Linked DNA regions of Oceanicoccus sp. KOV_DT_Chl. The protein of the gene in region 2 interacts with the protein of the main gene of each other region in a pairwise test. Links are inferred from orthologs where the notes say so. Each region holds a gene or a part of one and is shown on either strand. Other genes may lie near its edges. The genes, in order: grxD and UNITIG_RS02570.

The links.
Region 1: the proteins of UNITIG_RS02570 (region 2) and grxD interact in binary tests that used the Escherichia coli proteins (3 or more experiments, as listed by UniProt). The link is inferred for Oceanicoccus sp. KOV_DT_Chl from one-to-one orthologs.

Annotation. Positions count from the first base shown.
Region 1 is NZ_FQLF01000005.1:673,180-676,256, forward strand. The notes cover bases 181-2,929. They hold grxD (Grx4 family monothiol glutaredoxin), read right to left. Parts: upstream 1,847-2,929; coding sequence 1,514-1,846; downstream 181-1,513. Other genes in these bases: UNITIG_RS20475 (protein kinase), read right to left, coding at 181-1,358; UNITIG_RS20485 (acetylornithine transaminase), read left to right, coding at 2,226-2,929. Outside these bases: more of UNITIG_RS20475, read right to left, coding at 1-180; more of UNITIG_RS20485, read left to right, coding at 2,930-3,077. UniProt on the Escherichia coli protein: Monothiol glutaredoxin involved in the biogenesis of iron-sulfur clusters.
Region 2 is NZ_FQLF01000001.1:556,790-560,096, forward strand. The notes cover bases 26-3,004. They hold UNITIG_RS02570 (BolA family transcriptional regulator), read left to right. Parts: upstream 26-1,345; coding sequence 1,346-1,663; downstream 1,664-3,004. Other genes in these bases: UNITIG_RS02565 (EAL domain-containing protein), read left to right, coding at 26-1,287; UNITIG_RS02575 (SDR family NAD(P)-dependent oxidoreductase), read left to right, coding at 1,795-2,658; UNITIG_RS02580 (acyl-CoA dehydrogenase family protein), read left to right, coding at 2,791-3,004. Outside these bases: more of UNITIG_RS02565, read left to right, coding at 1-25; more of UNITIG_RS02580, read left to right, coding at 3,005-3,307. UniProt on the Escherichia coli protein: Transcriptional regulator that plays an important role in general stress response. Has many effects on cell morphology, cell growth and cell division. Acts by regulating the transcription of many genes, including dacA (PBP-5), dacC (PBP-6), ampC and mreB.

The DNA.
Region 1 (3,077 bases), on a different replicon or contig from region 2:
CTTTCAGACGCACCTACATCAAGCGACTCTTGCTTTACGTCCTGTGCGCTATTAACGCTTAATTGCGCTTTAGTGACTGACTCAGTGGTTAAGGAAACTGGTGTTTTGGGCCCAGCTGTGGGTAACGAAGTCTCACTTTCATTTTGTGTGGGTACTGCTTTTGACGGTGCATTCTGTGTAGTTACCTCCGGCACTTTATCGGTAAGCTCTGCCGCGGTTTGTCGACGGTCATTGTTACTGTACATATAGCCCGCAAAAATTAACGCGGCGACAATCGGCACGGCAAATATCCACTGCTGCTTATTCGCTTGCTGCGGTCGCTGTAAATCTTCTTTCGGGATATGTAATGACTCCTCTGCTGAGCCATCACCAGCACTCGGTGGTGCCTTACTTACGGCAGCGGCCCGCTGCAGCACTTCTGTGTCGGCAGAGGCGTTAGTGCCGCTCACTAATCTAACTTGCTCGCTACGCAAAGGCGTATGCTCATGACTGCCCAGATACTCAAAACCCTGAGTAGGACGCCATTGATCCAAGACCCCTATATCTACCAACGACAACGCCTGCACTAATTCATTGCCTGTTTGATAACGATCTTTTGGCTCTTTCGCCATTAGCTTATCAATCAAATACTGATAACCCGACAGCGCGTCAGGTAATTTAGGGATAGGGGCAGAAACATGCTTTATTCCCACCGCCACTGGGGACTCCGCTTCATAGGGCACGCGCCCTGCCAACATGTAATAAATCAGCACACCTAAACTATAAAGGTCAGACCGTGAATCAATCGCTTCGCCCCTGGCCTGCTCCGGGCTCATATAATGCGGCGTACCCAAGGCAGTACCTGTGCGTGTCATTGTGCTGGCAGAGTCTGCCGCTCGCGCAATACCAAAATCCATCAACACCGCTCGGCCGTCCAGATTATGGATCATAATATTTTCAGGTTTTACATCACGATGCACATAACCTTTGCGACCGGCATAATCCAACGCTCTGGCAACTTCAGCAACAATACGGAATAACTGTTCACTATTAAGGCTGGGCAATCGATCCTTTAAATCCTGCCCCTCGATGTACTCCATCGACAAATAATGGTGGCCATTTTGAATACCCACATCATGTACGGTGACTATATGTGGATGCACCAATCGACTAACGATTCTTGCTTCCCGTAAAAATCGCTCACTGAAGCTCTCATCTTGCGACAACAGCGGAGACATGACCTTCAGCGCCACTTCACGCTGAAAGCTTTCCTGAATGGCTAAATAGACTGTCGCCATGCCACCACGCCCAATGGGACGGACGACTCGATATCCGGGAATATCTATTTTGATTTGACTACCCCTAAGAACCCAGTTGATGTGCGCTTATTATCACTATTATCAGTATGTCTTTTTTATATCACAGTTCTGGCTAAAGCTTATACCTATCAGAACCAAAAAACCGCCCATAAGGAGCGGTTTTAATCTGTAAACAATCGAACTGGGACGGCTTTTGCAATCCTCGCGCTACAGCGCTATTCGCTCTCTGCCGTTGCCTGGGCAGCATCTTTAATCAAAGTCTGCAATTCACCCTTATCAAACATATCGCAAACGATATCACAACCGCCGACCAGCTCCCCATTTACCCACAACTGCGGAAATGTTGGCCAGTTTGCATAAACCGGTAAGTTGGCACGAATCTCAGGGTTAGACAATATATCTACAAAAGCAAAGCGCTCTCCACAGGACATCAGCGATTGCACCGTCCGCGCCGAAAATCCGCACTGCGGTTGATTGGGGGAGCCCTTCATATACAAAATAATCGGGTTGCTTTCGACTTGATCTTTAATTGTTTCCATTATGTCCATCAGGCTTACCTTGGCTTAAATCTAAAAACGTAATTGTCCGCAAACAACTACCAGGTTACAAAATCGGGTTAAATAGACGGTCATTGTAACGTGAATACCAGCAAAATGCCCGACTAAATTACTCAGCAATAATACTTATAGATTAGTCCGTCGCCAATTCAATTTGTTCCGCCACCCAACCTCAATGGCCTTTCGTTAGCATGCTCGTAAACAGACTATACCCGCTAAAATTCGTCACTAGACAATTGCCAAACCCATGTCAGCACTATATGATTAGTTCTTAATTTAGGCAGCTCCAGCTGCCTTTTTGCGTTTTTGGCTATAATTTTTCAGCTAAAAACTGATAGTTGAATTTGAGGATACCGCTGTGAACGCCGTCATGAATACTTATAGTCGCTTACCCGTGAGCTTTAGCCATGGTGTGGGCGCACGTCTATTTGATAGTGATGGCAAGGACTATCTGGATGCCATTAGTGGTATTGGTGTTAACGCCCTTGGTCACGCCCATCCCACAGTAACGGCTGCTATCCAACAACAAGCTGAAAAGCTCATCCACACCTCCAACCTCTATGGTGTCGAACGTCAGCAACAACTGGCAGAATCTCTTTGTAAAGTGTCCGGCATGGATACGGTTTTTTTCAGCAACTCAGGCGCCGAAGCTAATGAAGCGGCAATTAAAATTGCTCGCCTTTATGGCCACAACAAGGACATTGAGCAACCCCAAATCATTGTGATGTCTAACGCTTTTCATGGAAGAACAATGGCAACGCTGACCGCTTCAGGCAATCGAAAAATCCAAGCAGGTTTTGAACCGCTGGTCAGTGGCTTTATTCGTGCCCCCTTTGGTGATATTGAGGCTTTGAGTAACATTGCCCGCAATAAGAGCAATGTCGTTGCCGTGTTAGTCGAGCCAATTCAAGGGGAAGGCGGTATCAATATTCCTCCAGCCAACTACCTGAAAGAAATCCGGCAATTGTGCGATCAACAGCAGTGGCTGATGATGCTTGACGAGGTTCAAAGCGGTAATGGCAGAACCGGCACTTACTTTGCCTATCAGCATCACGGTATTTTGCCCGATGTGGTCACGACCGCCAAAGGTCTGGGCAATGGCTTACCTATTGGTGCATGCTTGGCTCATGGCAAAGCGGCGGAAACTTTTGGACCAGGTAATCATGGCTCCACTTATGGCGGCAACCCTTTAGTTTGTGCCGCAGCGCAAGCAGTCGTTGAT
Region 2 (3,307 bases):
ACCGGATTACCCAATAGAAGCTATTTTGTTGAGCAATTGGAAAAGGTAATAGCAGTATCTTCTACTAATAATCAGCATGCATTATTTTTATTGGATCTTGACGGTTTCAAGGAAGTGAATGATACCCTGGGTCATGAAACTGGCGATTATTTGTTAAAGCAAATAGGCCCGCGATTAGAACCTGTTTTGGTTGGTCATAATACTACGCTGGCCCGTCTGGGCGGCGACGAATTTGCGGTTTTAATTGAGGACTATGAATCGGTTGACGCAATAACTGCGTTGGCTTCAGCATTAATGCAGGAAATTAAATCACCGTTCACTATTAACGAGTTAGAGCTAGTAGTGGGTGGAAGTGTAGGGATAGCGCTATACCCAACCAACAGTGACTCTGTATCCTCATTGATGCGTTGTGCGGATGTGGCAATGTATCAAGCAAAGCAGCAATCAAGAGACCACTGCTTATATAACAGTGCCAGTGATCATTATTCGGTGCGCCGGCTGTCATTGATGATGGATATTCGTCAGGCTATTAGTAATGACGAGCTGCGTTTATTTTATCAGCCAGTGATTGATTTGCAGACCAATGAAGTAGTGGGCTTCGAAGCGCTGGTACGTTGGATGCACCCACAGCTAGGTCTCTTGCCCCCTGTCGAGTTTATACCGCTAATTGAATTGACTGATATGATTATGCCGGTAACCTGGTGGGTGGTTGAAACGGCTATCCAGCAATTAGCTGAATGGCAAAAAATGGGATGGCAATATTCTATTGCGGTGAATGTTTCTACCCGTAATTTAATTGATGTTGGCTTTGTCAGTTTTATTGATAATTGCCTGCAGCGCTATCAGGTAGATGGCTCAAAGTTGGAAATAGAAATTACCGAAAGCACCTTGATGGCGGACCCGGATAAAGCGCGTCAAGTGTTGCAATCCATTGCCGCCTTGGGCGCACCTATATCCATTGATGATTATGGAACTGGTTATTCATCCTTGGCGTATTTAAGAAGCTTGCCAATCAATACCTTAAAAATTGACCGTACTTTTATCAGTCAGATGATGGCACATAATGAAGATCAAATTATTGTCAATTCAACGGTGCAGCTGGCTCATAATTTGGGTTTGAATGTGACTGCTGAAGGCATTGAAGATTTGCAAATCATTGATACTTTAAAGCAATTGGGTTGCGATAAAGGACAGGGCTATTTTTATTGTAAGCCGGTACCTGTTGATGAGCTGGAAGTATGGCTGTCGTTATATAATCGTCAGAGCGTGTTAAGCAAGGCGCAATAAGCGTTGCTATTAAGAATCTAGCACTATTCTGAAATTTAAATTAGCTATTGGATTTTTTATGAGTGTCCAGTCTGACATTGAATCAAAACTGTCTTCCTCGCTGTCACCTTTGTTTTTAGATGTGCTCAATGAAAGTCATATGCACAGCGTCCCTCCAAATTCAGAAACTCATTTCAAAGTCGTTGTAGTGTCCGCGGAATTTGATAGCAAGCGCAGCGTTGCCCGTCACCAAATGATTTATAAGGTGTTGGCCGATGAACTGGCTGGCCCGGTGCATGCGTTAGCGCTGCATACTTATACAGCCGATGAGTGGCAGCAGCGTAATAATTTGGCGCCTGATTCACCTGACTGTTTAGGTGGCAGTAAAGCTGACTAGTACGGCTTAAATTACCATTCTTTTATCATTGCTCTGGCGGATTGTTTTTTAATGCTCATCCGTTACTCTTGCTTGGTTAATTTTTTGATTGATGTTATCTGCGATGTGATAACCGTTGCTGCGAGGTGGGTATGAGTTTGCAAGAAAATCGGGTGGTCGTGGTGACTGGCGCAAGTCGTGGTGCTGGCAAAGGCATTGCCCTGGCGCTCGGTGGCTTAGGTGCCACCGTTTATGTAACCGGGCGCACAATCAACGAAGGTGATGCTGATTTACCCGGCACTGTGGCTGCCACTGCGGATGAGATTAGTCGCCGCGGTGGTAACGGTATCGCTGTGGTTTGTGATCATGGCGATGATCGGCAAGTACAGGCACTCTTCGCCCGGGTTGAACGTGAGCAGGGCCGGTTGGATATTCTGGTTAATAATGCTTTGCTGGTGCCAGAGGGTTTGGTTGATCACGGTCCGTTCTGGCAAAAGCCGTTAGCGCTGCAAGATATTTTAAATGTGGGTATGCGATCCAGTTATGTTGCCAGTTATTACGCTGCGCCGTTGCTGGTCAAGAACGGTGAGGGTTTAGTGGTTAATACATCATCGTTTGGGGGACGTTGCTATATGCATGGTCCGGCTTATGGCGCTGGTAAAGCAGCGGTGGATAAAATGGCCCATGATATGGCGGTTGATTTTAAACCCTATAATGTGGCGGTCATCTCTTTATGGATGGGCTTGCTTAAAACCGAGCGGACCCAGCGCGTGTTTGATGCTGAACCTGAACTTTATGCCGATATGGAAGCCGGTGCCGAGTCTCCGGAGTTTTCTGGGTTGGTCATTGATGCATTGGCTAAAGACCCTCAGCGCATGCAGCGCAGCGGTAAGATTTGGGTGGGTGCTGAGTTAGGTAGTGAGTATGGTGTGGTGGATATCAATGGTAAGCAGCCGCCATCGCACCGGTCGATGTTAGGTGACCCAACCAGTTATAACCCGGCTGTTATTGAATAAACCGATTTTGGTGAGGGGTTTATTCAGCAGTAATGGTTGCATATCACTTATATGGGGGATGCTGGCATTCGCTTTGGGTTATATTCTTGCTGCTATGAGAGTAAGTGTTCCCTTAGTCACGTGGAGTTGAGTATGTCAGATCAATACAGTTTAGCGTCTTCCAGAGCAAAAGATCTTATCGCCAAAGCCGAAGCCTTGCAGCCAGTTTTGGCCGAGCGAGCCGCTCGTTGTGCACAAATTCGTCGCATTCCCGATGAAACTATTCAGGATTTTCAGGATGCAGGCTTTTTTAAAATTCTGCAGCCAGAGCAGTGGGGCGGCTACGCTATGGACCCGCAGGTATTTTATGCGGTGCAGTTAAAAATTTCTGAAGCCTGTATGTCGAGTGGTTGGGTGCTAGGTGTAGTGGCAGTCCACAATTGGCAGCTTGCTTTGTTCGATAATCAAGCGGCACAGGATGTATGGTCGGAAGATCCGACAACATTAATTTCTTCTTCCTATGCGCCTGTTGGCAAAGTAGAAAAAGTCGACGGCGGCTACAAGTTGAGTGGCCAATGGGGTTTTTCCAGTGGTTCAGAACATTGTGAATGGGTGTTCCTGGGAGCAGTGGTGCCGGAAGAAGGCGCTCCTTTCGATATGTCCAATTATC